One region of the Variovorax arabinosiphilus genome, then DNA from elsewhere that is predicted to be linked to it. Evidence: riboswitches for the same ligand, from Rfam matches in the RefSeq annotation. Region 1 holds a riboswitch; the other holds the start of a gene.
What was found. Region 1 has a riboswitch for glycine ahead of QTH86_RS14900 (FAD-dependent oxidoreductase). Riboswitches for the same ligand answer to the same signal wherever they lie in the genome.

Region 1 (15,260 bases):
GAGGTCGTGCGTGATCTCCTCGCCCACGCGCTGCTGTGCGCCGGTGAGCGCGAAGGGCAGCACCGCCAGGAGTCGCGCGTGCAGCGAATCTGCGGCCGGCGACGGCGCCAGCACCGGCGCGCGCTGCGCCGCCCGCTCGCGCCGCGCCTGCAGTTGCGACAGCTGCTGCGCCAGCAGCTCTTCGGCCTTCAGGCGCTGCCAGGCCGGGTGGCTGTGGTCTTCCAGCGCGGCGATCGACACGTCGGGCGTCGGGTAGTGCAGGAAGTTGAGCGCATCCCGCAGCGGCCACGCGCCGCGCAGGCCGATCTGCGCGGGCACCGTTTCGTCGAGCACGGCGCGCGCCAGGCCCGCGCGCACCTCGCGCCGCAGCACCGGTTGCGCCAGGCCCGCGATGGTGGAGTAGACCGGCGTCAGCGCATCGGGCAGCACGGTGCCGGCGGCCTTCACCGTCGGGTGCATCATCTGCCGCCCGAGGAAGCCGCCGCGCACCTCGCCCCGCACGCGCACCCGGGCGCCAACGGCGAGCTGCTTCTGCTGCGACGGATAGAAATTGAAGAAGCGCAGCTGGCAGGTGTCGCTGCCGTCGTCGACCGTCACGACCAGCTGGCGGCGGGGCCGGAAGCTCACCTCGCTCTCGGTCACCACCGCCTCGATCTGGCCCATGTCGCCGTCGCGCAGGTCGGCCAGGCGGACGATGCGGGTCTCGTCCTCGTAGCGCATCGGCAGATAGAGCGCGAAGTCGATGTCGCGCAGCAGGCCGAGCTTGCGCAGCGCCCGCTGCACGAGGCTCGGGCCCGTCCCCGGGGACACGGGCGCAGCCGTCGGCTTGGACGGATCGGGCGTGGGCGATGACGGCTTGCGCGGCACGTTCAGCAGAGGTCCTGCAGCGCGCTGCGCGCATCGGGGAAACGGAAGCGGAAGCCAGTGTCCGTCAGCCGCTTCGGCGCCACGCGCTGGCCTTCCAGCAGCACGTCGGCCTGCTCGCCGAGCGCGAGACGCACCGGCGTGGCCGGCATCGGCAGCCAGAACGGACGGTGCAGCACCTGCGCGGCGGTGCGCATGAAGTCCTCCTGCTGCAAGGCTTCGGGCGCCGTGAAATTCCAGGCCTGCGGTTCGGCGGGCGCACCGGGGGTCGCCGCGACGCGCCACACGTGGGCCATGGCGCCCAGCAGATCCTGCAGATGGATCCACGACACCCACTGCCGGCCGGTGCCGAGCCGTCCGCCGACACCCATCTTCACCGGCATCAGCAGCCCCGGCAACGCACCGCCGTGTCCCAGCACCAGGCCGAAACGCAGGCAGTTCACGCGCACGCCGTGCGCGGCAGCAGCGTGTGCCGACGCCTCCCACGCCTGGCACAGGCGCGACATGAAGAGCGGCTGCGGCGGGCTCGCCTCGGTCAGCTCTGCCACATCGCCCTGCGGCTGCACGCCGTAATAGCCGACCGCCGAGCCGGACAGCATCAGCCACGGCTTCACGGGGCGCCGGGCGATCCACGCGACCAGGTCATCGGTCAGCCCGGCACGACTCGCGAGCAGGACGGCCTGGCGCGCGGCCGTCCAACGCGGACCGACGATGCGCGCGCCGGCCAGGTTGACCACCACGTCGACCGCAGGCGTCGCCGGTATCTCGTCGAGCTGCCGGACACAGCGCACCGTCGCGCCGAAGCGCCGGGCGGCGGCGGCCACATCGCGCGTCCACACGGTCACGCTGTGGCCGTCGGCCCGCAGCGCCGCGACCAGGTGGCGCCCGACGAAGCCCGTGCCGCCCGTGAGCAGCACATGCTGCGGCGCGTCAGCGAAGTGCAGCGCCGGCACGCCCGCGGCATCGGGGTTCGGAACGGATGGCGTGGTCATGCGCCGATTCTGCCGCGCCGCCCCATGGCGCACCCGGCCTTTTCCGCCATGGGAGAATCCGGCCCGCACTTCTGTCCTTCCCATGCCTCCTTGGCACGGGCCCGTCCGGCCCTCAAGCACCATGCGCGCCTTCACGCTTTCCGACTTCGACTTCGCCCTGCCGCCCGATCTGGTCGCGCAGCACCCCGCCACCGAACGCACCGCCTCCCGCCTGCTCGACGGCACCGGAGACGCGCCGGTCGACCGCATCTTCCGCGACCTGCCGAGCCTGCTGAAGCGCGGCGACCTGCTGGTCTTCAACGACACCCGTGTGGTCAAGGCGCGTCTGTTTGGCGAGAAGCCGACGGGTGGCAAGCTGGAGCTGCTGGTCGAGCGCGTCCTCACCGGCAACGAGACCGTCTGCCACATGAAGGTCAGCAAGAAGCCGCCCGTCGGTACCACGCTGGCGATGGTCGGCGGCTTCAGCGCCACGCTGCTCGGCCGCTGGCCGGACGAAGACGGCGCCCTCTTCCGCTTCGCCTTCCAGAGCCCGGCCGGCGAAGACCCGTACGCACTGATGGCGCGCTGCGGCCACGTGCCCCTGCCGCCCTACATCGCGCACACCGATTCCGCCGAGGACGAGCGCCGCTACCAGACCGTGTTCGCGCGCGTCCCCGGCGCCGTGGCCGCACCGACCGCGGCGCTGCACTTCGACGAAGGCCTGCTCGCGCAGCTCGAAGCGCGTGGCGTGCAGCGCGCCAATGTCACGCTGCACGTCGGCGCCGGCACCTTCCAGCCGGTAAAGACCGAGAACATCGCCGAGCACACCATGCATGCCGAGCGCTACGAGGTGCCTGAAGCCACGCAGCGCGCCATCGCCGACTGCAAGGCGCGCGGCGGCCGGGTCGTCGCGGTCGGCACGACGACCGTGCGCACGCTCGAGTCGTGGGCCAAGAGCGGCGAAGCCGCCGGCGACACGCGCATCTTCATCACGCCGGGCTTCGCCTTCGCGCACGTCGACCTGCTGATCACCAACTTCCACCTCCCCAAGAGCACGCTGATGATGCTGGTGAGCGCCCTGGCCGGCTACGAGCGCGTGATGGCGCTGTATGCCCACGCCATCGCCCAGCGCTACCGCTTCTTCAGCTACGGCGACGCCATGCTGCTGGCACGACAGGACTGAATCCCATGCTGAACTTCGACATCCTCACCACCGACCCGACCAGCCACGCGCGCCGCGGCACGCTCACGCTCAACCACGGCCCAGTGCAGACGCCGATCTTCATGCCCGTGGGCACCTACGGCACCGTCAAGGGCGTGATGCCGCGCAGCCTCGAAGAGATGGGCGCGCAGATCATCCTGGGCAACACCTTCCACCTGTGGATGCGCCCGGGTCTCGACGTCATGGCCAGCTTCGGCGGGCTGCACCAGTTCGAGAAGTGGAACAAGCCGATCCTCACCGACTCGGGCGGCTTCCAGGTGTGGTCGCTGGGTGCGATGCGCAAGATCAGCGAGGAAGGCGTGAAGTTCGCGTCGCCGGTCAACGGCGACAAGCTCTTCCTCACGCCCGAGGTCTCGATGCAGATCCAGACCATCCTCAACAGCGACATCGTCATGCAGTTCGACGAATGCACGCCCTACGACACCAACGGCCACATCACGACCGAGGCCGAGGCGCGCACGTCGATGGAACTGAGCCTGCGCTGGGCCGCGCGCTGCAAGACCGAGTTCGCGCGCCTCGAGAACCCGAACGCGCTCTTCGGCATCGTGCAGGGCGGCATGTTCGAGAACCTGCGCGAGGAATCGCTGGCCGCGCTGGTCGAGATGGACTTTCCCGGCTACGCCATCGGCGGCGTGAGCGTGGGCGAGCCCAAGGAACAGATGCTGCACATCATGGGCCACACGCCCCACAAACTGCCGGCGCACAAGCCGCGCTACCTGATGGGCGTGGGCACGCCCGAAGACCTGGTGCAGGGCGTGGCCGACGGCGTCGACATGTTCGACTGCGTGATGCCCACGCGCAATGCGCGTAACGGCACGATGTTCACGCGCTTCGGCGACCTGAAGATGCGCAACGCGCGCCACAAGATGGACCCGCAGCCGGTCGACCCGAGCTGCACCTGCCACGCCTGTGCCGGCACCTCAGGCGTGAGCTGGAACGATGGCGGCCGCGAAGGCTTCAGCCGCGCCTACCTGCACCACCTCGACCGCTGCGGCGAGATGCTCGGGCCGATGCTCTGCACCATCCACAACCTGCACTACTACCTGAACCTGATGCGCGAGATTCGCGAAGCGCTCGACGCCGGGCGCTTCGCCGAGTTCCGGCAGCAGTTCAAGTCGGATCGGGCCCGCGGCGTGTGAACGGGTCGGCGGCTATTTAGCGGTGGCGAGGAAAGGCCTGATCGGCAGCGGCGTGCTGTAAGGCTCGATGCGCAGCAGTTCGCTCTTGAACACCGCGATCTGCCGCAGCGGCGCCTGCACCAGCGCACCGTCTGCCTCCTTGGCGGAGGCATATTGCCAAAGCGTGACCTGGCCCTTGTCGGCCAGCAGCGCGGCCAGCCGCTGCACCGCGGGCTCGCTGCCCCTGCCGAGTTGCTCGACGTCGACACCGACGACGATGTCGTCGCGCGGCGAGACGATCTTGAACAGCTTCACGCCGGCAGCGGCTTCGCCGTGCGCGGTCAGCACCCAGGCGCTCGCCGAGACGAGGACGAGCCGCACCACGGCACGGCAGTAGGAGAAGGACATCGCGGGATCCCGTCGCATGGAAAGCCGGCAAGCGTAGGCGGGCACGCGCGCGCCGCCCATTCGACGGAAGCCATACGCCGCTCGGCCCAGGCGCAAAAAAGCCCGTCGGCGACGGGCTTCGGGTGCAGGCGGGGGCGACTCAGTCGCGCAGTTCTGCCGGCAAGGTACCGCCGTTCGCGGCGATGCGGGTCATCACCTGTTTGTGCAGGCCGATGTTCCACTCGGCCGAACCCGGCTCGCCATCGCTGTAGAGGATCTCGCTAGCCAGTTCCTTGCGCGCGGCAAGGCTGCTGTCCAGGCCGAGCAACTTGAGCAGATCGACGATCGACGTGCGCCAGTTCAGGCCGGCGGCCCCGGGCATCGCATCCAGGATGGCCGGGACGTCGCCCAGCGGGATCGAGGGTGGCGGTGCCGGCGCCGCGGGCGCGCTGGCCGTGGGTGCAGGCGCCGGGGCGGCCTGGACTTCAGCCGCGTTGGCCGACGGGAAAATCTTGGAAAAAATCTTGCCGAAAATGCTCATGGGTACTCCTTGAATATCAGACTGGTTCTGTGAAACGCGGCGCCGGGCGCCGCACGAGCTTCTATCACGCAGGCGACGCGCCGGCCAGGGTTGGCTGGGCCGAAAGTGTTTGCGTCTGTGCCGACGTGCCGCATGCGTGGCAGAACTTCGAGAAGGCGCTCTTGCGCGCATCGCAGGCGCCGCAGTGGTCGAACAGGCCGATGCCGCAGTGCGGGCAGAAATCGATCGCCGGGTTCTTCAGGTCCACCGGGCGCTCGCAGCCGGGGCACACGCTCTTGGCCAGGCGCGCCAGCGCGGTGTCGTAGCTCAGCTCCTCGCGCCGCACGATGTCGGGCTGCGCCTCGGCCAGCTTCTGGCGCGCCAGGTAGCGGTTGAGCGCGACGATCGCGTAGCGCCCGACCAGCACCGTCAGCACGATGCCCACCACGTAGCGCACATAGCCGCCGTAGCTTGGCAGGTAGGGCACCAGCTCGACGAAGAAGGCGAAGAGCGCGAAGAAGATGAAGCCCCAGACGAAGGGCCAGTAGGTGCTCTTGCGCTTCTTCACGAAGAGCCAGCCCGCCACGAGCAGCAGGGGCAGCGTGAGCGCCAGCCGGTAGCCGAACACGCGCAGCTCGACGCGGCGGTATTCGGCACGCAGCTTCTCCTGCGCGTCGGCCTCCAGCACGGCCAGCTTCTGCTGCGCCGCTTCCTGCGCCTGGCGGGCATCGAGCGCGACCTGCTGCTGCGCGTCGACCTTCTGCTGCGCCTCGTCTTCCTTCGCCTTCAGCCCGTCGAGCGCACGGGTGCGTGCGATGAGTTCGGCGTCCTGGTCGGGCTGGGCAGTGGCACGGCGCGTCGCGACCCAGTTGCCGAAGGTCTCGCGGGCCGTGTGGCTGGCCTGCTGGGCGACCGACAGCTTCAGCTCGGCCTGCTCCAGCTCGCGGGCGGCCTGGCGTTCGGTGCGTTCGGCCTCGCGCACGCCGGCCCGCAAGGGCTCCGCCGCCGCGCGGTCGATGAAGTCGTCCAGCTGCAGGGCCCGTTCGACCTGCGGCAGGTCGCCCACCAGCGCGCCGCCGAGCCCGATCAGGAAGCTGGCGAACACCACCGCCACCAGCCACAGCCCGCGGCGAAACCATTTCTCCGACAGTCGCAAAGATTTGCTCATGAATTCTTCCTCGTTGATCTACAGGCCGAGTGTGACCGGCGCCGCACCCAGCCCGCTGCGCTGCAGCCAGGCGAACACCGAATCGGCCGTGACGGTCTCGATGCGGTCGGACAAGCGCTTGTCGTTCGGATGGTCGTCGAAAGCCACATTGGCCTTGCTCATGCGCCCGCCCAGCCGCGTGAGCGGGCCGAGCTTGAGCGTGGTCGGCGTGTAGCCCTTCAAGCGCAGCCACGCCTGCGCCTGGCCGCGGTCGGCGATGGTCGACGGCGCCATGGCCAGCGCCAGCGTCTCGATCACCCACTGGTTCGACTGCTGGTACTTGTCGGCCCACGCATAGCTCACCAGGCTGTAGGCCGGCGTGTGCAGGCGCCCGATGCCATCGACCGGCGCCACGCCCAGCAGCGCGGACAGTTGCGCCTGCACGGCCGGTGTGGGCACCGACCACGCCGCCTCGTAGCGCCAGGGGTCGTCGAGGAAGAACTCGCCCAAGCCCTGGCGATAGAGACCGGAGACTGCCGTGCCGCACTGGTTGAGCTTGTGCGCCACGCGCCACGGGCCGGCGTCGGTCTTGTAGGCGATGCCGACGTGCGACCAGCGCAGCCCGTACTTGCCGAGGTCCTGGCCGGCGCGCGCCAGCAGCACCACGCGCGCACCGCTGGCGTCCAGCGCCTGCGCCGTGCGTTCGGCCAAGGTCAAGCCCTGCTGCACCTGCTGTGCCGTCGGACGCGCCGGCTCGCACGAGCGGCCCGCGTGCGATTCGGTCGGGAAGAGGAACAGGCCGGCCAGCACGACCGCCGCCACGAGCAGCGCGGTGCGCAGCGCCACGCGCATGCGGCAGGGCCAGCGCGCCGCCGCCACGGGGCGCCCGAAGTCGTCGTACCGGCCGAAGTTGGTGGGCGCGCGCGGGTTCACATCAGCCTCTCGTTGTGCAGCAGCGCGCGGCCGATGGTGTTGGGAATGAAGGCGATCATCTCGCCCGCGGCCGACAGCACGACACCGCTGCCGATCACGCTCACCGTGACGACGGTGCCCACCGCAATCGCGCTGCCCTGCGCGGCAGCGCCGGCGAGGTGGACGCTGGCGCGGGCGCCGTCCGACGCGCGCGCCAGCAGGTAGACGGTGCCCTCGGCCGACGCCTCGACCGCCACCACCGTGAGCGCCGCCCCGCCCACCGACAGGGCCACCGGCACGGCCACCACGGCACTGGCGGTGGCGCCCGCCACCGAGGCAGTACCGACCACCGACGCGACCGGCAGCAGCGACAGGGCCGCGGAGGCCTCGCTTTGCGCCTGCGCCGAGAACACGGTGCAGGCGGCCAGCAGGGAAACAACAAACATCTTTTTCATGGGAGTGCTCCTGGGAAAGAGGGGGATGTCGCGCGTCATTCCGCAGCGCTGTCGGCAGCGCGGGCTTCGCGGCGGCCTTGCAGCCGGGCTTCGGCGAGGTCGGCCTCGTGGCGGTCGCGCAGGGTCTTGGCCAGGGTGAACGCCGTGCTGATGAGGAACAGCCAGCTCACGCCCAGGAAAGCCTTGTAGGTCTCGTGGATCTCCATGCGCAGCAGGCCCCAGCCGGTCAGCGCCATGGCCGTGAGGAAGCCGCCCCAGACCACCAGCTTCCACATCGGCGTGTCGCCGGCGGAGCGGGCCGCGCCGTGCTGGTTGTCGCGCACGAACTTCGCCAGCACGAACGCCGCCGACAGGCAGAACACGTAGCCCATCACCATGAAGGCGCGGTCGAGCGCCGCACCGGGCAGCCAGCCCAGGCCGATCGCGCAGAGCGACACGGCGATGCCGAAGGAGGTCCACACCTGGAACTGCCAGGCCCGCGTGTCGCGCTGAAGGGAGACGGTGGAGGGAAGGTTTTGCATGAAAGCCTCGCGGCGTTGTGAAGGTGATCGGATGATCGCCCTCCGCTTGCCGAAAAGGCGCATATCCATGCACCAGACCTCCTACGCAGCGCCATCGGTACCGAATTTCGATACCGACTCGTCGCCTCACATCCGCTGGAGATCGTCCCGGGTGTAGGGCTGCTCGATGCCGGCCAGCCGGACGGCGATGGCTTCGAGCAGGTCCTGCGTGGGCGCCGGCGCGCCCGGCGTCTGGAACGCCAGCGGCAGCAACAGCCCGAGCAGCATCACCGGCCAGGGCGCCCGGGGCGCCGGCTGACGGCGCACCAGCCACAGGAAAACGAGGCAGATCGCGATGCCCAGCAGCAGGCCCGCCGCCACCTCCGACACCGAGTGCGCGAAGATTGCCAGGCGCGAGGCGCCGATGGCCGCGCCCAGGGCCCAGCCGGCGGCCACCGCCACGCAGCGCAGGGCCGGCGACCGCCGCGCCGCGACCATCCAGAGGGCCACCGACCACACGCTGGTGCTGATCGCCGTGTGGCCGCTGAACCCGGTGAAGTTGAAACGCGCGCTGCCCAGGCCCCAGCCCATGAAGGCCAGTTTCGACGCCACGATCAGCGCGCCGCCCACACCGAAGGCCAGGCACCAGCTGAAGGCAGTCCAGCGTCCGCCGCCCGGCGACAGCCACAGCAGCAGCGCGATCAGCACCGACGCCGGCAGCAGCAGCCCGCTGTCGCCCAGCCAGGTGAAGGCGTGCCAGAACGCCGGCGGCACCGCACCGAGGCCGCCCCAGAAAGCGTCGCGCAGCCCCGCCATCAGGTCGCGAGCAGCCCGCTGACGCGCGACTGAAGCGATTCGGGCTGCACCTCGGGCCCGGGGACGGCGGGGCCGACATGCAGACCCACCCGGCTGAACAGCCCGCGGCGGAAGGGCCGCACCATCGCGACGTTCTGCCCGTCACGCTGCTCGATGCGGCTGAAGAACGAGCCCCACAGGTTGGTCAGCGCCATCGGGATCACGGGCGGTTCGAGGCCCTCGTCACGCGCCGCCGCGAGGATCTTCATCACCCCGCCCTTGAAGGGCTGCAGCGTGCCGTCGCGGGTGATCGCGCCCTCGGGGAAGATGGCGAGCAGGTCGCCCTCGCGCAGCACGTCGACCGCCTGCGCGAAGGCGCGCTCGTAGGCGACCGGGTCGTCCTTCTGCGGTGCGATCGGGATCGCCTTGGCCAGCCTGAAGAGCCAGCCCAGCACCGGTACGCGGAAGATGCGGTGGTCCATGATGAAGCGGATGGGCCGCGGGCTGGCCGCCATCAGCAGCACCGCATCGATGAAGCTCACGTGGTTGCACACCAGCACCGCCGCGCCCTCGGTCGGGATGTGCTCGTCGCCGCGGATGCGAAAGCGGTAGATGAAGTGCGACAGCAGCCACGACACGAAGCGCAGCAGGTATTCGGGCACCAGCATGAAGATGTAGAAGGCCACCACCGCGTTGGCGATGCCGGTGAACAGGAAGATCTGCGGAATGGTGAAGCCGGCCTTGAGCAGCGCGCCGGCGATGACCGAGCTGGCGATCATGAAGAGCGCGTTGAGGATGTTGTTCGCGGCGATGATGCGGGCGCGGTGCGTCGGCTGGCTGCGCAGCTGGATCAGCGCGTACATCGGCACGCTGTAGAGGCCGGCGAAGAGCGACAGCAGGCCGAGGTCGGCCATCACCCGCCAGTGCGCCGCCTGCGCCACGAACGCGCCCAGGCCCATCTCCGGCACCGCCGGCAGGCCGCGCGAGGCGAAATACAGGTCGATCGCGAACACGCTCATGCCGATGGCGCCGAGCGGCACCAGGCCGATCTCGACCTGGCGGCGGCTGAGCGTCTCGCACAGCAGCGAGCCGATGCCGATGCCGATCGAGAACACCACCAGCAGCAGCGAGGCGACCTGCTCGTTGCCGTGCAGCACCTCCTTGGCGAAGCTCGGGAACTGGCTCAGGAAGACCGCGCCGAAGAACCACATCCACGAGATGCCCAGCAGCGAGCGGAACACCACGATGTTGCCGTGCGCCAGCTTGAGGTTGCGCCAGGTTTCGCTGAAGGGGTTCCAGTTGACGACCAGGCCCGGGTCGGTGGCGGGCGCCGGGGGAATCGCCTGCGCCACGCCGCGCCCCACCAGCGCCAGCCCCACGCACGCCACCGCCACCGTCGTGTGGCCCACGCCCGGCAGCGCCACCAGCAGGCCACCGGCCACCTGACCGAGCAGGATGGCGACGAAAGTGCCCATCTCGACCATGCCATTGCCGCCGGTGAGCTCGCGCGCGTCGAGCACCTGCGGCAGGTAGGCGAACTTGACCGGGCCGAACAGCGTGGAATGCAGCCCCATGAGGAAGACGCACCCCAGCAGCACCACCGCGTCGGCCCGCACGAAACCCCAGGCGGCGATCGCCATGATGACGATCTCGAGGTTCTTGACGACGCGGATCATCCTCGTCTTGTCGAACTTGTCGGTCAGCTGCCCGGCGGTGGCCGAGAACAGCAGGAAAGGCAGGATGAAGAGCGCACCGATCGCCAGGCCCGCCATGGCCGGCGGCATCCAGCTCAGCTGGAGCTGGTAGGTCACCATCACGGTGAAGGCGAACTTGAAGAGGTTGTCGTTGGCCGCGCCGGCGAACTGCGTCCAGAAGAAGGGGGCGAAGCGCCGCTGGCCCAACAGGGCGAACTGGTTCGCGTGGACGTCGGTCGAAGCAGCAGCGGCGGGTGTCGTCATTCGAATGTCCCTGTCGGGGCTCCTCGGACCGTCATGGCAGTGGCGCGTGGATTGTGCCGCAGGGCCGGGCAGGTCAGCCCGTCGACCGCCCGCAGCACCGGCCAGGCCGCGCAGGCCGCGACCAGGTGCTTGAGCGTGTGGCCCGGGACGATCTGGCCGGTCGCCTCGAAGATCCCGTGATCGCCCAGCTCGAGGAGTTTTGCCACGGCATAGAAGAAGATGACCGCGCCGAGCTTGAGGCCCATCGCGCCCGGCACCGGCCGGAGCAGGGCGAGCCCCAGCACCAGCGCCATGCCGCCGAACTGGACCACCGCCCAGGGCAGGACGTCGCCACGCTCGTGGTACACCGCCACCGCCATCAGACCGCCTGCGAAGGCGACGCAGGCGGCCGGCCAGCCGGCGCGCAGGCTCACCCGCTCGCACACCGCCAGGCCGAGGATGCCGGCGAAGGCGATCGCCATGCCGGCGCGGTCGGCCGCGAGCCGCAGCGCGTCGGGTTGCAGGTGATAGAAGACCGAGCCGGCCGCGGTGAAGATCAAGCCCGCGAAGAACAGCCAGGCACAGTCCAGCGCGGCGGTCGACCGCAGGCGCTCATGCAGGGTGTCGAAGCGCCGCAGCCGCCACAGGCCCCAGAGGCCGAAGGCCGCGAACGGCAGGTTGCTCAGCACGTCCATCGCGAAAGGCAGCCCGCGCCAGGCGCGCGCATCTGCAAAACCCGCACCACCTGCCGCCGAGGGGTCCGGCACGGCCGGCCCGAAGCAGGCGATAAGCACGAAGGCCGCGACGAGCCAGAGCAGCGCGCGCTCGCGCCCCTCCAGCGGCGGGAGCTGCGGCGCCAGGCGTTGGAACAGCGGCCAGGTCGGGAAGCGCTTGGATCGGTTCATGGTGGGCTCCGGTGGTGCGGTGGGAGCGGAATCTAGTTGCCACCGGCACAATTTGGCATCGAAAATCGATACGGTCTGCCAATCCAAGCCGAACGGTATCGAAAATCAGTACCAAGGACCTGTCTCCATGAGCACCACCATCGACCTCGTGCAGGCCGTGAAGAACGAACTCAAAAGCGCCCGCATGACCTACGCCGATCTGGCGCGCGGCCTGGGCATGGCCGAGTCCAGCGTCAAGCGGATGCTGGCCAAGGGCGACATGCCGCTCAGCCGGGTCGACGCGATCTGCCGGGCGCTCAAGATCGACTTCGCCGAGCTGGCGCGCCGCGTGGCCGACGCCCAGCCGCTGCTGCGCGAGCTGACGCAGGAGCAGGAGAAGGCGGTGGTGCGCGACAAGAAACTGCTCCTGGTGGCCATCAACGTGCTGAGCCAATGGACGCTGGAGCAGATCGTGGCGGCCTACCGCATCACCGAGGCCGAGTGCATCGCCTGCCTGGTGCAGCTCGACCGCATCGGCATCATCGAGCTGCGGCCACTCAACCGATACCGGCTCAAGCTGGCCAAGACCTTCCGCTGGCGGCCGCACGGGCCGGTGATGGACTTCTTCCGCGAGAACGTGGTGCTCGACTACTACCGCGGCGGTTTCGACGGCCCGGCCGAGGGCCTGCTGCTGGTGCACGGCTCGATCAGCCGGGCGCTGGCGCCGTCCTTCCTCGAGCGGCTGCAGCGGGTGGCGCAGGACTTCGCGCAGCAGCACCAGACCGACCAGAAGCTCTCGCCCAACGACCGCGAGGGCTACACCCTGCTGCTGGGCATGCGCAACTGGGAGTTCGAGGCCTTCACCCGCCTGCGCCGCGGCGACGCCAAACCGGCCAAGTCGGGGCGAGAACCCTGAAAAACAACAACGGCACATAGGCCGAATGGCCAGTCGCACCAAATTGTCAACAAGGGTAAACTCTAGGTCTGCAGGAGAGCGGGTGTTCCCACCCCACCGTACGCGCAAACTCCCATGAACGCCGAGGTGAACCGCATGCCGGTTCGATGACTGCCGTCTATTGATCTAGCCGTCTGGAGAGCCATCGCCCTGGCGCGATGCACCGAAGGAGCAACCCCGTCGCACGTCGCGTGCGGGCGAATCTCTCAGGTACCAAGGACAGAGGGAGCGGCAACCCGAACCCCGGATCCGACCAGCGACCACAGGGCTGGTCGTGCATCCGCCGTTTGTGCCATCCCACAAGGATTTGGACCATGCGCGTGATTGTTCTGGGCGGCGGGCTGCTTGGCGTCGCTTCGGCCTACTACCTCCAGCAACTCGGCCACGAGGTGACCGTGATCGACCGCCACGGCACGCCCGCGGCCAAGGTCCGGGGCCTGGTCGACACGCCCACGCCGGCGGCCCCTCTGCCCACCTACCGTCCCGGCACCTCGTGGCGCGCCGCGTTCGAACGCGTGCGCAACCGCGTGCATGGCTGGACCGGCTACCTGACCGGCACCGCCCATCGGCCCACGGAGCGCATGGAACATCTGGCGCGCCTGGGCGCCTACAGCCGTGAAAGCGTGCGTGCGCTGGGCCGCGAGGCGGGCGTGACGCAGCCGTCCCGGGGTGCAGGCTGGATGCGGATCTACACCGACGCCGAGGCCTTCGGGCAATTCGCACGCAATGTGCCGCGCCTCCATGCGCTGGGCTGTGTGATGCACCTGCTCTCGGCGGACGAGGCCCTGCGCATCGAGCCCGCGCTCGAACCCCTGCGCGGCCAACTTGCCGGCGCCGCCTTCACGCGCGAAGGCACCTCGTCCGACGCCGCCGGTTTCGTGGGCAGCGCCATCTTCATGTGCCGCGCCGCCGGGGTTCACTTCCTCATGAACCACACGGTGACCCAGCTGCATGCACGCGAGGGCCGGGTCGACCATGTGGAACTGCGCAACGCCGACGGCGAACGCACCACGCTGCGTGCCGACGCGTACGTGATGGCGCTGGGCAGCGGCAGCGCGCCCGTGGCGCAGGGACTGGGCGTGCCGCTGCGGCTGCGGCGGGTCCACGAGCATGTGGTGCTGCTGCCGCTGAAGAACCCGGCGCAGGCCCCGCAGGTCATGCTGCAGGACCTCCACAGCCGGCTGCGCCTGCAGCGCGTCACGACGCCGGACGGCGACCGCCTGCGGGTCTGGACGACGGTGCGGGCCGGGAGTGCCGCCGCCGCGCTGCGCGACGACGTGCGGCTGGCGCGCATGCTCGCGCGGGTCGAGACCTTGCTTCCCGGCCTGGTCGACGCGCGCGGCGCGGTGCTGACCACCACCCCCTATGCACGCAGCGCCAATGGCCTGCCGCTGATCGGCCGCACCCGCATGCGCAACCTGTTCCTGAACGTCGCACCGGGCGCACCCGGCTGGATCCACGCCTGCGGCGCCGGCAAGTCGATCGCCCGCATCGTCAGCGGGATGTCGCCCGAGGTCGAATTCGCCTTCGCGAAGGGCTAGGCGACGAAGACGGTCAGCACGCCGGTGTAGCCGTACACGTGGTGGCGGGCGATCTCGCCGGCCGCGAAGAAGCCGACGAGCGGCACGTCGCCCAGCGCATGCCGCACGATCTGCATCTCGGCGTTGGGGGCGCCGAAGTGCGGCCCGCCGCGGCCCGAGCAGCTGACGTACACCGCACCGGCCACGCGCCGTGCCGGATGCGGCGCCGCCTCGGCCTCGCCGGCCGCCACCGCGCGTGCGGTCGCCAGCGTCTGCTCCTCGGGCTCGAGTTCCTCGCGGATCTCGGCGCAGATGCGCATCAGGTCGGCCCGCGCGGCCTGCGCGTTGCGCCGGCAGAAGCTCATCCGCATGCCGGCTTCGGCCACGTCGGCGATCGCGATGCCGCGGCGTGTCGGGTCGAGTCCGATGATGTGGCGCACCAGCACGTCGGCCCCGAGGTCACCGGTGCGGCGAATGCCGTCGCTGCCCGCATCGACCAGGCCCACCAGGGTCGCGCGCACCGCTTCGATCGCGGCCTGCGGCTCGTCCAGCGACACCTGCAGCTCGGCCAGCAGCACGTCCAGCGCCGGCTCGCCGTCGAGCGTGAGCAGCAGGTTGCCGTCGGCCTCGGTGATCTCGCGTTCGCGCGACACCGGCTGGCAGCCCTGCGTGACGCGCGACACCAGCCGCACACCTTCGCCGAACAGCACGCCCGACATGCCCCCCGAGAAAACGCCGCCGGCCGCGCCGTGGCCGCGGATGTTGCCGTTGCCGCCGATGGCGAACTGCAGCGATTCGTCGCGCCCCGACGAGAGGCCGCCGAACAGGTAGCCGGTGTCGGTGCGCCCGGCCATCTCGCCCACCAGTTCGGCGAGCTCGGGCGTGCGCGGGTCGGCATGGACCAGCGCCGTGTGCGCCTCGAAACCGGCCATCTCGGAGCTGCCCAGCGGCGCCACGCCGGAGAACACGCGGTACTGGTCGCTGGGCAGCGCGCACAGCATCAGGCTGAGCGCGGGCTCGTCGAAGTACTCGGCGTTGTTGGCGGCCACGCCGACGGCGACGGTGCCGGACCA
Region 2 (15,260 bases), on a different contig from region 1:
CAGGACCAGGAGGCGCTCGACCGCAACTACGCAGCGCACTACGCCTTCCTCGACTACCTCTTCGGCACCGCGGTGAAGAGCACCAAGCTCTGGCCGGAACAGTACGGCGTGCTGGGCGACTACGTGCCGAATGGGTTCTTCAAGCAGCTGAAGTTTCCGTTCGTGTGGAAGGGTTGAGCGCCTTGAGCCCGACCGGCCTGCGTGGCGCTTCCCTGTTCGTCGCCGCCCTGCTGCTGGCCGGTTGCGCCTCGCGCTTCGAGCCTTCCGAGAACGGCGGGCTGCCGCGGCTCAACGTCCAGAGCTCGGCGATCGCGCCGGGCAACGGCGGCGAGCTGATCCCGGCGACCGCGCTCGAGCCCGGGGACATCCTGCTCACGTCGGTCGCGACGCTGGGCTCCTTCGGCATCCGGCTGGGCACCTTTTCGCCGGTGAGCCACGCCGTGCTGTACCTGGGCGACGGCCAAGTCGCCGAAGCCGTGGGCGACGGCGTGCGTGCGCGTCGCATCGACGACGTGGTGGCCGAAGAACAGATGGTGGTCGCCTTCCGTCACCCCGGCATCGACGCCGAGCACGCGCAGCGCCTGCGTGGCTGGGCGATGTCGCAGGTCGGCACGCGCTACAACACGGTCGGCGTGATGCTGAACGCGCCCTTCGTGCTGAACCGACGCATTTGCGAGTTGCCGCTGATGCCCGGCGCCGCACGCGACTTCTGCCTGCGCGGCTTCGCCATGGTGCAACTGGGCGCGAGTCGCAACGACCAATTCTTCTGTTCGCAGTTCGTGCTGGAAGCCTACAACCAGGCCGGCCTGCCCGTGACCATGGCCGACCCGCGCTGGGTGAGCCCGGCCGACCTGCTGCACATGCGCGAGGGCGACGTGCCGTCGATCCCCGCAACGCAGCCGCTGCGCTACGTCGGCCACCTCAAGTACAACCCGCCGCCGGTGATCGTGGTCGACGGGACGACCGCGCGTTGACGTTCGACGCCGTCGTCATCGGTGCGGGGGCCGCCGGGCTGTTTTGCGCAGCGCAGGCCGGCCAGCGCGGCCGCAAGGTGCTGCTGATCGACCACAGCGAACGCGTGGCCGAGAAGATCCGCATCTCGGGCGGCGGCCGCTGCAACTTCACCAACCGCGACATCGACGTGCGCGCGCCGCAGCGCCACTTCGTGAGCGAGAACCCGAATTTCTGCCGTTCGGCCCTGTCGCGCTACACATCGCAGCAGTTCATCGGGCTGATCGAGCGGCACGGTATCGCGTACCACGAGAAGCACAAGGGCCAGCTGTTCTGCGACGGACCGTCGCAGCAGATCATCGACATGCTGCTGGCCGAGTGCGACGCGGGCGGCGTGACGCGCTGGCAACCCTGCGCCGTGCGGGGCGTGGCGTTCGACGAAAGCCAGGCCCTCTACTGCCTCGACACCGACCGCGGCAGGGTCGAAACACCCCAGCTGGTGGTGGCGACGGGCGGCCTGTCGATCCCGCAACTGGGCGCGAGCGACTTCGGCTACCGGCTGGCCCAGCAGTTCGGCCTGCGTCTGGTGGCGCCCCGTCCAGCGCTGGTCCCGCTCACCTTCGCCGGCGACGGCTGGGCACCCTACGCCGGGCTGGCCGGCCTGGCGCTGCCGGTGCAGATCGAAACCGGCCGCAAGAAGGAACGCATCGCCTTCCTGGAAGACCTGCTCTTCACCCACCGCGGCCTGTCGGGTCCGGCCGTGCTGCAGATCTCGAGCTACTGGCGCGAGGGCGAGCCGCTCACGATCGATTTCGCCCCCGGCACCGACGTGGCGGCGGCGCTGGGCGAGGCCAAGTCCCGCTCGCGCAAGCGCATCGCCAACGAACTGGCGGCACTGGTCCCGTCGCGGCTGGCCGACGCCTGGGTGGGCGGCGACCCGGCTCTCCAGCGCCCGGTGAACGAGGCCGCCGACAAGGCCCTGAACCAGTTGGCCGAGCGCGTCAGCCGTTGGGCCATCACCCCGGCCGGCACCGAGGGCTACAAGAAGGCCGAGGTCACGGCCGGTGGCGTCGACACGCGCGACCTCTCGTCCCAGACCCTCGAATCGAAGCAGCCGGGCCTCTTTTTCATCGGCGAAGTGGTCGACGTGACGGGGTGGCTGGGCGGTTACAACTTTCAATGGGCGTGGGCCAGTGCCCATGCGTGCGCCAACGCGTTATAATCGCGGGCTAACTTTTGGCCTTCCCTCAACGGCCACCAAGATTTTCAGTTGAGGAACCCCGGCCTGGGGCCTCGATCTCCCCCGGCCAACTTCAGTTCAACGATTCATCAATGACCACCATCCGCGTTAAAGAAAACGAGCCCTTCGACGTTGCCCTTCGTCGCTTCAAGCGCACCATCGAAAAGCTCGGCCTGCTGACCGACCTGCGTGCCCGCGAGTTCTACGAAAAGCCGACCGCCGAGCGCAAGCGCAAGAAGGCTGCGGCCGTCAAGCGCCACTACAAGCGCGTGCGCAGCATGCAGCTCCCCAAGAAGCTGTACTAAGCACCCCTTCGCTGGCCGCGTGCCAGTGAACCGAGCCGCGCCGGGGAAACCTGCCGCGGCTTTTGTTTTTGCCGCCGACAAGGAAAGAAGAAAGCCATGACCCTCAAGGAACAGATCACCGAAGACATGAAGACCGCGATGCGCGCCAAGGACAGCGAGCGCCTGGGCACCATCCGTCTGTTGCTGGCCGCGCTGAAGCAGAAGGAAGTCGACGAACGCGTGGAACTCGACGACCCCATGGTCGTGGCCATCGTCGACAAGATGGTCAAGCAGCGCAAGGACTCGATCGCCGCCTTCACGACCGGTGGCCGCGCCGACCTGGCCGACAAGGAATCCGCCGAGATCAAGGTCCTGGAGGTCTACCTGCCCCAGCGCATGAGCGCCGAGGAGACCGTGGCCGCCGTGAAGGCCATCGTGGCCGAACTGGGCGCCAGCGGCCCCGGCGACATGGGCAAGGTCATGGGCGTCGTGAAGACGCGCCTGGCCGGCAAGGCCGACATGGGCCAGGTCAGCGCAGCCGTCAAGGCGGCCTTGTCAGGCGCCTGATGGACGCCGAGGCCCGGCGTCCTGTCCACAAGGCCTGCGCCTGCCTGGTGGACAGCCGCGGCCGCCTGCTGGTGTTCGACCACCCGGAGGACGGCGGCATGCAGTTGCCCAAGGGCACGGTGGAGCCCGGCGAGACGCCCGAAGACGCCGTGCGGCGCGAGTTGCTGGAGGAGTCGGGCATCGCCTATGAAGGCGCGCTGGAACCACTGGGCACGATGGAACGCGAGTGCGAGGCGGGCGTGGAAGGCAACGTGCACCGACATGCCCAGCTGTGGCACCTCTACGTGATGCGGCTGGACGGCGTGCTGCCCGAGACCTTCGAGCATGTCGCCAGCGGCAGCCCGGAGGAGGATGGGCTGGTATTCCGCTTCCGCTGGCTGGCGCCAGATGCGCCGTTGGACGGCTTCGCGGAGCCCTATCGCCGCGCCATCGCGATGGCGCGCGCAGCGCGCTGATCAACTCAGTGGCAGGGCACCCGCGGATCTGGCTCCGACAGTCCGCCGGGTGCGCCCCCTTGAGGGGGGAGCGGCGACACGCAGTGCGCCGCTTCGGGGGTGGGCCTAACTCCCGGCGATCTTCATCCGGTCGATGAGGATCGAGCCGGTGGTCTTGGCGCCGTAGTTGTAGGCATCGGCGCCCACCGCCTGGATGCCCATCAGCATGTCCTTGAGGTTGCCGGCGATGGTGATCTCCTGCACCGGAAACGCGATGCGGCCCTTCTCGACCCAGAAGCCGCTGGCGCCGCGCGAGTAGTCGCCGGTCACGTAGTTCACGCCCTGTCCCATCAGCTCGATCACGAACAGCCCGGTGCCCAGCTTGCGCAGCATCTCGTCGAGGTCGTCGCCGGGCTTCGTCAGACGCGAGCGCAGCGTCAGGTTATGCGAGCCGCCGGCGTTGCCGGTGGTCTTCATGCCCAGCTTGCGGGCCGAGTAGGTGCTGAGAAAATAGCCCTCGAGCCGACCGCCGTCGACGATCTTGCGCGGCCGGGTCGTCACGCCTTCGTCGTCGAAGGGCGCGCTGCCCTTGCCGCGCAGGAGGTGCGGGTCTTCGGCCACGTCGATGTGCTGGGGCAGCACCGGCTTGCCGAGCGAATCGAGCAGGAAGGTGCTCTTGCGGTAGAGCGCGCCGCCGCTGGTGGCCTGCACCAGGCCGCCCAGCAGGCCGGCGGCCAGCGGCGACTCGAACAGCACGGGGCACTGCGTCGTCTTGATCTTGCGCGACTTCAGGCGCGACAGCGCACGCTCCGCGGCATAGCGGCCCACCGATGCGGGGCTGGCCAGTTCGTCGGCCGAGCGCATGGAGCTGTACCAGGCGTCGCGCTGCATGTCGTCGCCCTTGCCGGCGATCGGTGCGACTGAGATGGAATGCCGCGAGCTGGCATAGCCGCCGCGGAAGCCGTGCGTGTGGGCGCTGAAGAAGTGGCTCTGCTGGGCCGAGACGCCGGCGCCTTCGCTGTTGGTGATGCGCTTGTCGGTCGACAGGGCCGCAGCCTCGCATTCGAGCGCCAGCGTGGCGGCGCGCTCGCTGTCGATGTCCCAGGGGTGGAACAGGTCGAGATCGGGCTGCTCGCGCACGATGTCGGCCTCGTCGGGCAGTCCACCGACCGGGTCTTCGGCGGTGAAGCGTGCGATGTCGTAGGCAGCCTGCACCGTCTGGGCGATGGCGGCCTCGGAGAAATCGGAGGTGCTCGCGTTGCCGCGGCGGTTGCCGACGTACACCGTGATCCCCAGCGACTTGTCGCGGTTGCGCTCGACGTTCTCCAGTTCCCCCTTGCGCACCGACACGCTCAGGCCGCAGCCCTCGGAGGCCTCGGCCCCCGCGTCGGTGGCGCCCAGCTTCTTGGCATGCGCCAAGGCGGAGTCGACCAGGTTTTCGAAGAAAGAGCGGCTGTACGCAAAGCCGGACGCGGGGCGCGTGGAGGATGTCGTCATGTGTTGGCTATGATACTTGGCCCCCTGTTCTCCTCTCTCGCGCGGTCCTTTGCGGCCCAGGATCTCCCGATGTCCCGCAAACCCAAAAAAGGCTACTACGTCCGTGGCGAATTCGTTGCCGAAGGCAGCGAACTCGACCTGGAGCTCAAACGCGAGCTCAAGGGCACCGACGACGCCAGCAAGACCGACCTCAAGCGCGAAAGCGCCGAGCTGCAGAAGCTCGGTGAAGACCTGCTCGGTCTGCGCGCCGGCCTGTTCGACCAGCTGCCGCTCGGCGAGAAGCTGGTCGACGCGATCGTCGAGGCGCGCCGCATCACCAATTTCGAAGGCAAGCGCCGCCAGATGCAGTTCATCGGCAAGCTGATGCGCGCGCTCGACCCCGAGGTGCTCGACGCCGTGCGCAGCGCGCTCGACGAACAGCACAGCGGACCCGCCGAGGAAACCGCCATGCTGCACGAGGCCGAGCGCTGGCGCGACCGGCTCATCGCCGACGACGACGCGCTCGGCGGCTGGATAGAAACCCATCCCGACACCGACAGCCAGCAGCTGCGCGCCCTGGTGCGTCAGGCCCGCAAGGACATCAAGGCCGGCAAGCCCGGCGAAGCACCGCGCCAGGGCAAGTCCTACCGCGAGGTGTTCCAGCTGGTGCGCGCGCAACTGGCCGCCCACGCAGGCAGCGACCGTGCGGCCGAAGCCAGCGAGGAATCGCGGGAGCGCGACGCGTGAACGACACGTTCGACCCCGTCCACATCGGCATCGTCTCGGTCAGCGACCGCGCCTCCACCGGCGTGTACGAAGACAAGGGCCTGCCCGCGCTGAAGGACTGGCTGACCCGCGCCCTGCGCAACCCGATCGACTTCGAGGCGCGGCTGATCCCCGACGAGCAGGCCGGCATCAGCGCCACGCTGATCGAGCTGGTCGACGCCGGCTGCGCGCTGGTGCTCACCACCGGCGGCACCGGCCCCGCCCTGCGCGACGTCACGCCCGAGGCGACGCTGGCCGTGGCGCACAAGGAAATGCCGGGCTTTGGCGAGCAGATGCGGCAGATCAGCCTGCGCTTCGTGCCGACGGCGATCCTGTCGCGCCAGGTCGCGGTGATTCGCGACCGCGCGCTGATCCTCAACCTGCCGGGCCAGCCCAAGGCCATCGCGGAGACGCTCGAAGGCCTGAAGAACGCCGACGGCTCGCAGGCCGTGCCGGGCATCTTCGCGGCCGTGCCCTACTGCATCGACCTGATCGGCGGGCCGTACCTCGAGACGGACGACGCCGTCTGCAAGGCCTTCCGGCCGAAGTCGGCGATCCGCCCGGCCCGCGCCTGAAACACACCGGAAACGCGCGCTCTTAACACGGCGCGCTCCCCGTGGAAATCCCGACGCTGCACTGCAGCAGAGTGCGGCATAGTCGCGGCCTGCCTGCGCGCCGGCATGTCCCGCGCGCAGTCTTTTTCAAAACAGGAGACACCGCATGAAGTTGAACCGACTGGCCGCTGGCCTGGTTCTGGGAATGGGCCTGGCCTGCGCCGCGTTCGCGCAGACCACCATGAAGATCAGCATCTCGACCGCGCAGAACTCGCACCAGGGCGTCGCCATCGACACCTTCGCCAAGGAAGTCGCGACCCGCACCGGCGGCCGCTACAAGGTCGAGACCTTCTACAACGGCGCACTCGGCGGCGAACGCGAATCCATCGAGGCGGTTCAGCTCGGCACGCAGGAGCTGGCCTTCTCGTCGACCGGCCCCGTCCCCAACTTCGTGCCCGAGACGAAGATCCTCGATGTGCCCTTCCTGTTCCGCGACAAGGCGCACGCCCGCGCGGTGCTCGACGGCCCGATCGGCCAGGACCTGCTGGCCAAGTTCGACGCCAAGGGTTTCAAGGCACTGGCCTGGGGCGAGAACGGCTTCCGCCACATGACCAACAGCAAGCGCGACGTGAAGGCGCCCGAGGACCTCAAGGGCCTGAAGATGCGCACCATGGAGAACCCGGTGCACATCGCGGCGTACAAGGGCCTGGGCATCATCACGACGCCGATGGCCTTCCCGGAGGTCTTCACCGCCTTGCAACAGGGCACGGTCGACGGCCAGGAGAACCCGCTGCCGGTGATCATGTCGGCCAAGTTCTCGCAGGTGCAGAAGCACCTGTCGCTGACGGGCCACGTGTACTCGCCCTGCATCTTCGTCATGAACAAGGCGTCGTTCGACAAGCTCAGCGCCGCCGACAAGACCGCGTTCCTCGAGGCCGCGAAGGTGGCCGTGAAGGCCAACCGCGACCGCGTCGACCAGGACGATGCCAACGGCGTGAAGGAACTGCGCGCCCAGGGCATGACCGTGATCGAGAACGTCGACAAGGCGAAGTTCGTCGCCATGCTGGCGCCCGTCAACGCCGACTTCGAGAAGCAGTTCGGCAAGGCCAACCTCGACAAGATCCGCGATGTGAAGTGATGCCCGGGCCGCCGTCCCGCACGGGATGGCACCGGGGCCCGCCGCAGCTTTCGGCGGGCTTTTTTGTTTTTGAGAACGGCGTAGAGATGAAAGATAAATTCCTTGGCCTGGAGCGCTGGACGACCGGCGCGTCCATGGTGCTCGCCTGCGCGATGCTGGTCATCGCCTCCTCGCTCGGCGTGTTCCAGATCGTCACCCGTTTCGTGCTCGAGCGGCCTGCCGAGTGGAGCGAGATCCTCATCCGGGTCAGCCTGATCTGGATGGTCTTCCTGGGCATCCCGATGGCATTCCGCCAGGGCGCCATGGTGAGCGTCGACGTGCTCTACCGCTGGAGCCCGCCGCGCTTTCGCCGCGTGCTGGACGCGGTGGTGAGCCTCGCCGCACTCACGCTGATGTTGATCATCCTCTGGTACGGCTGGGACTACGCGATGCGCGGCCGCGTGCAGTCGATGGCGGGCTTGGAGAGCCTGTCGATGGTCTGGGCCTACCTCGCGCTGCCCGTCGGCGCCGTCTTTTCCCTGTTCGGCATCGCCGGCAATTTTCTCGATCCGAAGCGGCTCGAACTGGAGACCGCGCAATGACGCCCATGATGGTTGGCACGATGGTGCTGTGCTTCGCACTGTCGGTCTCTGTCGCCGTCTCGATCGGCCTCGCCTCGATCGTGGGCATGCAGGTCAACGGCGCCAACATGCTGATCTCCGCCAAGGAGATCTTCAACTCGATCAACAAGTTTCCGCTAGCGGCGATCCCCTTCTTCATCCTGGCCGGCAACCTCATGGAAACCGGCGGCATCTCGCGCCGCCTGGTGGAGTTCGCCAAGAGCATCGTGGGCGGCGTGCAGGGCGGCCTGCCGATGACCTGCGTGCTCACCTGCATGATCTTCGCGGCGGTGTCGGGCTCGTCGGTGGCCACCACCTTCGCCATCGGCGCCATCCTGATCCCCGCGCTCATCAAGCACGGCTACCCCACCTCGTACGCCGCCGCGCTGCAGGCCACCAGCGCCGAGCTGGGCGTGATCATCCCGCCATCGATCCCGATGATCCTGTACGGCGTGAGCGCCGAGGTGTCGATCGGCGAACTGTTCATCGCCGGCTTCGGCCCGGGCATCCTGATCAGCCTGGCGCTGATGCTCTTCGTGTGGGTCTACTGCAAGTTCAAGGGCTGGGGCAAGAACGACGGCGAGGGCCGCATGCCCTTCGGCCGCGCCCTGTGGCAGGCCGGCTGGGCACTGCTGATGCCGGTGATCATCCTCGGCGGCATCTACGGCGGCGTCTTCACGCCCACCGAGGCATCGGCCGTGGCCGTGTTCTACGCGCTGGTCGTCGGCATGGTGATCTACCGCGAGATCAAGGTCACCGACCTGTTCGTGATCCTGCGCAAGTCGGTGCTGTCGTCGGCGGTGATCATGTTCATCATCGCCAACGCCGGGCTGTTCGCCTTCCTGATCACGCGCGCGGGCGTGCCCGACGCCATCGGCCGCTGGCTCGAGCAGGTGCTGCAGTCGCCCGCCATGTTCCTGCTGGGCGTGAACGCGGCGCTGTTCGTCATCGGCATGTTCATCGAAACCAGTGCGGCCATCATCGTGCTCGCGCCCATCCTGGCGCCGGTGGCGATGCACTTCGGCATCGACCCGGTGCACTTCGGGCTGATCATGGTGGTCAACCTGGCGCTCGGCATGATCACGCCGCCCTTCGGCGTGAACCTGTTCGCGGCCTGCACCGTGGCGCGAATATCCCTGGACCGCATCGTGAAGGACCTGATCCCCTTCGTGGGGGTGGTGCTCGGCTGCCTGATGCTGATCACCTACTTCCCGGCGATCTCCCTCACGCTGCGCGACCTGGTCTACGCGAAATAGTGCACGGGCGTGACAGTGGCCTTCATGCCGCTGTCACGCCCAGCCCCGATGCTGGCGAGTCCTATCCTCCGCCCGGCATCCGATGTTCTTCAGCAAGACCGACAAGGCCCGCGACGAATTGCGCCCCGGCCGCCGCACGCTGACGCAGCGCGAGCGCGCCGTGCTGCTGATGGCCGACGGCCAGCGCTCGGTGACCGACTTCGTGCCGCTCTTCACCGACCGGGACGAGGCGCTGCGCGTGGCGCGCCACCTGTTGCACGAGGGGTATCTGCACGCGCCGGACGAGCGGCTCGACGCACCAGCCGTCGTCGTCGCGGAGGTGCCCGAGCCGTCGGCGCCCGCTGTGCCCGCCACCGCATCGGCCGACCCTTTCGACGGCAAGCCGTCGCTGGCCACCACGCGCATGTTCCTGTTCGACCTGTGCGAGCGCATGTTCGCGCGGCGCGACCCCGCGATGGCGCAGGTCCTGCGAGACACGCTGCGCGAGGCGCGCGACCGCCCCTCCATGCTGGCCGTCGCCGACACGATGCTCGCGGAGATCCGCCAGGCCGCTGGCGACGAGCGCGCCGACGCCATCCGTGATCGCATTGCCAGGTTGTTGCCAGCCGAAACGGTGCACTGAGCCCGCGCCGATCCACTACACTCACCCGGTCAGGAGAGTGCCCGCAACGGGCCGCCGAAGGCGCAGGATCCATCCGAACGCTCAGGTACCAAGGACTGACGAGGCGCCCGTTCACCCGGGCGTTTCCTTGCTGGAGAGAGGTCGGTAGTCCATCGCGACACGCCGGCCCACCGAAGGAGCAAACCCTAAGCCTTTGACGAGGCGGGGCGAATCTCTCAGGTAGAGCGGACAGCAGGGGTGGCCCATGACTTGCGTCGTGGATTCCGTCTGCCCCTTGTTTTGGAGAGCGCCCATGGCTGCTTCCGACGATTCGCTTCCGCTCCAGAAGACCCCGCTGCACGCCCTGCACGTCGAACTCGGCGCCCGCATGGTGCCCTTCGCCGGCTACTCGATGCCCGTGCAGTACCCCGCCGGCCTGATGGCCGAGCACAAGCACACCCGCACGGCCGCCGGCCTGTTCGACATCTCGCACATGGGCCAGCTGCGCCTGGTCGGCCCCGACGCCGCCGCGGCCTTCGAGACGCTGATGCCGGTCGACGTGGTCGACCTGGCGCCCGGCAAGCAGCGCTACGGCCTGCTGCTGAACGATGCCGGCGGCATCCTCGACGACCTGATGTTCTTCAACGAAGGCCACGACTCGCTCTTCGTCATCGTCAACGGCGCCTGCAAGGTGGCCGACCTGGCGCACATCCAGGCTCGCATCGGCGCGCGCTGCGACGTGCAGCCGATGCCCGACCACGCGCTGCTCGCGCTGCAGGGCCCGCAGGCCGCCGCCACGCTGGCGCGGCTGTCGCCTGGCGTCGAGCGCTTCGTCTTCATGACGGGCGGCGCGGTGCAGATCGGCGACAAGGACGTGAAGATCCCGGCCTTCGTCACCCGCAGCGGCTACACCGGCGAAGACGGCTTCGAGATCTCGGTGAAGGCCGACGACGCCGAGGCGCTGGCCCGCCTGCTGCTGGCGCAGCCCGAGGTGCAGCCGATCGGCCTGGGCGCGCGCAACTCGCTGCGGCTGGAAGCGGGCCTGTGCCTCTACGGCCACGACATCGACGAGACGACCACGCCGGTCGAGGCCTCGCTCAACTGGGCGATCCAGAAGGTGCGCCGCACCGGTGGCGCGCGGGCCGGCGGTTTTCCCGGTGCCGACAAGGTGCTGGCCCAGCTGGCGGCCGCAGCGTCGGGCGCGGCGGGCATCGCCGACCACGACACGCTCAAGCGCCGCCGCGTCGGCCTGGTCGCGCTGGAACGCATCCCGGTGCGCGACGGCACGCCGCTCGAGTCCTTCGAGGGTGCCGCCATCGGCCAGGTGACCAGCGGCCTGCTCGGGCCGACGGCCGACCGGCCGATCGCCATGGGCTATGTCGCCACCGCGTATGCGGAGCCGGGCACCCGCATCCAGGCCATCGTGCGTGGCAAGCCAGTGCCGATGGAGGTCACCACCCTGCCCTTCGTGCCGACCCGATACTACCGAGGCTGATTTCTTTTTCATCCCTTTTCAGGAGCCCCCATGAGCACCAAATTCACCAAGGACCACGAGTGGGTCCAGGCCACCGGCAGCGACGCGATCGTCGGCATCACCGTGCATGCGCAGGACGCGCTGGGCGACGTCGTGTTCGTCGATCTGCCGGACGTCGGCAAGACCTTCGCGCAGGGCGAAGTCGCCGGCGTCGTCGAGTCGGTCAAGGCCGCGGCCGACGTGTTCATGCCCGTCTCGGGCGAAATCACCGAAGTCAACGAAGCCCTGCGCGCCGACCCCTCGCTCGCCAACAGCGACCCATTGGCCGCCGGCTGGTTCTTCAAGGTCAAGCTGAGCGACCCGCTGCAGCTCGACACCCTGCTCGACGCGGCCGACTACGACAAGTTCGCCGCCGAAAGCTGATCCGCCTTTCTTCCTCGCCCCCATCGCTTCATTCCCATGCCGACGCCATCCTTCCCCACCCTGCGCGAACTCGAGAACGCCGACGAATTCATCGCCCGTCACATCGGCATCGAACCGGCCGACGAGGCGCGCATGCTGCCGGTCATCGGCTCGGCCACGCGCGAGGAACTGATCGACGGCATCGTGCCGCCGGCCATCCGCCGTACGCGGCCGATGCGCTTGCCCGCGCCGGTGAGCGAGGCCGACGCACTGGCCGAACTGAAGAAGATGGCGGCGAAGAACACGGTGGCGCGCAACTTCATCGGCCAGGGCTACTACGGCACCCACACACCTGGCGTGATCCTGCGCAACATCCTCGAGAACCCCGCCTGGTACACGGCCTACACGCCCTACCAGGCCGAGATCTCGCAGGGCCGCATGGAGGCGCTGGTCAACTTCCAGACCATGGTCTGCGACCTGACCGGCATGGCGATCGCCAACGCGTCGATGCTCGACGAAGCGACGGCCGCGGCCGAGGCCATGACGCTCGCCAAGCGCAGCGTGAAGTCCAAAAGCAACATCTTCCTGGTGGCCGGCGATTGCCACCCGCAGACCATCGAAGTGCTGCGCACGCGCGCTGCCCCCCTGGGCATCGAGATCAAGGTGAGCACTGCGTCCGAAACGCTGCCGCACCTCATGACCAGCGGCGACTTCTTCGGTGTGCTGGCGCAGTACCCCGGCACCACCGGCCAGGTGCACGACCTGCGTCCGCTGGCCGGCCATGCGCATGCCTGCGACGCCGCGCTGTGCGTGGCGGCCGACCTGCTGGCGCTGACGCTGCTGGCGCCCCCCGGCGAATGGGACGCCGACATCGTCTGCGGCACCACCCAACGCTTCGGCATGCCGATGTGCAACGGCGGCCCGCACGCCGCCTACCTGGCCTGCCGCGATGCGTTCAAGCGCTCACTGCCGGGCCGGCTGGTCGGCGTGAGCGTCGACGTGCACGGTTCGCCCGCCTACCGCCTCGCGCTGCAGACGCGCGAACAGCACATCCGCCGCGAGAAGGCCACGTCGAACATCTGCACGGCGCAGGTGCTGCCGGCCGTCGTCGCGAGCATGTACGCCGTGTACCACGGCCCGGCCGGCCTCACGCGCATCGCGCAGCGGGTGGCAGCGCTCACCGGCATCCTGGCCGCGGGCCTCGAGCAGATGGGCCGCGAGCTGGTCAACACCACCGCCTTCGATTCGCTGACCGTGAAGAGCGGCGACGACACCGCCGCCATCCTCGCGCACGCGAACACGGCCGGCGTCAACCTGCGCCATCGGCTGCAGCAGCACCTGGGCATCTCGCTCGACGAGACGACGACGCGCGCCGACATCGAGACGCTGTGGGCGCTGTTCGTGCCCACCGGCACGCCGATGCCGCGCTTCGAGGAGCTGGCCGACACCGCCCCGGTGCGCATTCCGGACGACCTGCGCCGCACCTCGGCCTTCCTCACGCACCCGGTGTTCAACACGCACAAGAGCGAGACGGCGATGCTGCGCTACATCCGCAGCCTCTCCGACAAGGACCTGGCGCTCGACCGCAGCATGATCCCGCTGGGCAGCTGCACCATGAAGCTCAACGCGACCAGCGAGATGATCCCGATCACCTGGCCCGAGTTCGCGAACATCCACCCCTTCGCGCCGGCCGACCAGTTGCAGGGCTACGCCGAGCTCGACCAGCAGCTGCGCGACTGGCTCTGCGAAGCCACGGGCTACGCCGGCATCAGCCTGCAGCCCAACGCCGGCTCGCAGGGCGAGTACGCCGGCCTGCTGGCGATCAAGGCCTTCCATGTGTCCAAGGGCGAAGGCCAGCGCAACATCTGCCTGATCCCGTCGTCGGCGCACGGCACCAACCCGGCCAGCGCGCAGATGGCCGGCATGCAGGTGGTCGTGACCGCCTGCGACGCGCAAGGGAACGTCGACCTCGACGACCTGAAGCGCGCCTGCGAGAAGCACAGCGCGAACCTCGCCGCAGTGATGATCACGTACCCGAGCACGCACGGCGTGTTCGAGACCCGCGTGAAGGAACTCTGCGAGCTGGTGCATGCGCATGGCGGCCGCGTGTACGTCGACGGCGCCAACATGAACGCGCTGGTCGGCGTGGCTGCCCCGGGCGAGTTCGGCGGCGACGTGAGCCACCTGAACCTGCACAAGACCTTCTGCATCCCCCACGGCGGCGGCGGCCCCGGCGTCGGCCCGGTGTGCGTGGTGGAAGACCTCGTGCCCTTCCTGCCGGGCCATGCGACGGCCGGTGTCGGTGGGCACGACGTCGGCGCCGTGTCTGCAGCGCCGCTGGGCAACGCCGCGGTGTTGCCGATCAGCTGGATGTACTGCCGCATGATGGGCGCGGCCGGGCTGCAGGCCGCGACCGAGACGGCGATCCTCTCGGCCAACTACATCAGCGCGCGCCTGAAGGACCACTACCCTACGCTCTACGCGAGCCCGAACGGGCATGTCGCGCACGAGTGCATCCTCGACCTGCGACCCATCAAGGACCGCTGCGGCGTCACCGCCGAGGACGTCGCCAAGCGCCTGATCGACTACGGCTTCCACGCGCCCACGCTGAGCTTCCCGGTGCCCGGCACGCTGATGGTGGAGCCGACCGAGAGCGAGCCGCTGGCCGAGCTCGACCGCTTCATCGACGCGATGATCGCCATCCGCGGCGAGATCCGCCGGGTGGAGGAAGGCGTGTGGCCGAAGGAGGACAACCCGCTCAAGCACGCGCCGCACACCGCCGCCAGCCTGATGAGCACCGAGTGGACCCACCCCTACTCGCGCGAGCTCGGTGCCTACCCGCTGGCCGCCCTCAAGCAGGCCAAGTACTGGTCGCCGATCGGCCGCGTCGACAACGTCTACGGCGACCGCAACCTGTTCTGCAGCTGCGTGCCGGTGGACGCGTACACGACGAGCTGATCGCGGCGGCACAATCGATGTTTCCCATTCCAAGGAGAGACATCGATGAGTGAAACGAAGCAGCCCCTCGACGGGCAGATCGCCTGGGTCACCGGCGGCGGCAGCGGCATCGGACTGGCCGGCGCCATCGACCTGGCGAAGGCCGGTTGCCAGGTCGTGATCTCCGGGCGCGAAGCGGCCAAGCTCGACGCCGCGATCGCCGACGCCGAGGCCAAGGGCGCACCGCGGGGCAGCATCACGGCGATGGCGCTCGACGTGGGCGACCGCCCCGCCGTCGACGCCGTGGCCGCCGCCATCGAGGCGCGGCACGGCGGCGTCGACATCCTGGTCAACAGCGCCGGTGTCAACTTCCCCAAGCGCTTCTGGAGCGAGACCGACGGCGACACCTTCGCCAAGGTGGTCAACATCAACCTCAACGGCGCGACCTTCTGCACGCTGGCGGTGCTCAAGGGCATGCAGGCGCGGCGCCGCGGCACGGTGATCAACATCGCGTCCTTCGCCGGCTGGCACCAGAGCTACCTCACCGGCCCGGCCTACGTGGCAAGCAAGGCGGGCCTCACG

Region 2: another riboswitch for glycine. It lies ahead of gcvT (glycine cleavage system aminomethyltransferase GcvT); the one in region 1 lies ahead of QTH86_RS14900 (FAD-dependent oxidoreductase).

The regions. Positions count from the first base shown of each region.
Region 1 covers NZ_JASZYB010000002.1:211,163-226,422, forward strand. The annotation lists gene recG (ATP-dependent DNA helicase RecG) at 1-810, opposite strand, end outside; gene QTH86_RS14835 (TIGR01777 family oxidoreductase) at 870-1,856, opposite strand; gene queA (tRNA preQ1(34) S-adenosylmethionine ribosyltransferase-isomerase QueA) at 1,978-3,018, shown strand; gene tgt (tRNA guanosine(34) transglycosylase Tgt) at 3,024-4,196, shown strand; gene QTH86_RS14850 (hypothetical protein) at 4,209-4,583, opposite strand; gene QTH86_RS14855 (DUF3597 domain-containing protein) at 4,723-5,103, opposite strand; gene QTH86_RS14860 (zinc ribbon domain-containing protein) at 5,168-6,250, opposite strand; gene QTH86_RS14865 (DUF2145 domain-containing protein) at 6,269-7,081, opposite strand; gene QTH86_RS14870 (hypothetical protein) at 7,159-7,596, opposite strand; gene QTH86_RS14875 (YiaA/YiaB family inner membrane protein) at 7,632-8,117, opposite strand; gene QTH86_RS14880 (phosphatase PAP2 family protein) at 8,244-8,912, opposite strand; gene QTH86_RS14885 (MFS transporter) at 8,912-10,849, opposite strand; gene QTH86_RS14890 (hypothetical protein) at 10,846-11,733, opposite strand; gene QTH86_RS14895 (helix-turn-helix domain-containing protein) at 11,861-12,628, shown strand; glycine riboswitch at 12,792-12,900, shown strand; gene QTH86_RS14900 (FAD-dependent oxidoreductase) at 12,982-14,208, shown strand; gene QTH86_RS14905 (FIST signal transduction protein) at 14,205-15,260, opposite strand, start outside.
Region 2 covers NZ_JASZYB010000001.1:1,450,008-1,465,267, forward strand. The annotation lists gene QTH86_RS06945 (sterol desaturase family protein) at 1-177, shown strand, start outside; gene QTH86_RS06950 (YaeF family permuted papain-like enzyme) at 183-974, shown strand; gene QTH86_RS06955 (BaiN/RdsA family NAD(P)/FAD-dependent oxidoreductase) at 971-2,173, shown strand; gene rpsU (30S ribosomal protein S21) at 2,284-2,496, shown strand; gene QTH86_RS06965 (GatB/YqeY domain-containing protein) at 2,593-3,042, shown strand; gene QTH86_RS06970 (NUDIX domain-containing protein) at 3,042-3,497, shown strand; gene pmbA (metalloprotease PmbA) at 3,603-4,973, opposite strand; gene yjgA (ribosome biogenesis factor YjgA) at 5,043-5,699, shown strand; gene mog (molybdopterin adenylyltransferase) at 5,696-6,292, shown strand; gene QTH86_RS06990 (TRAP transporter substrate-binding protein) at 6,438-7,409, shown strand; gene QTH86_RS06995 (TRAP transporter small permease) at 7,496-7,990, shown strand; gene QTH86_RS07000 (TRAP transporter large permease) at 7,987-9,264, shown strand; gene QTH86_RS07005 (hypothetical protein) at 9,347-9,886, shown strand; glycine riboswitch at 9,907-9,994, shown strand; glycine riboswitch at 10,007-10,128, shown strand; gene gcvT (glycine cleavage system aminomethyltransferase GcvT) at 10,179-11,360, shown strand; gene gcvH (glycine cleavage system protein GcvH) at 11,391-11,762, shown strand; gene gcvP (aminomethyl-transferring glycine dehydrogenase) at 11,799-14,699, shown strand; gene QTH86_RS07025 (SDR family oxidoreductase) at 14,745-15,260, shown strand, end outside.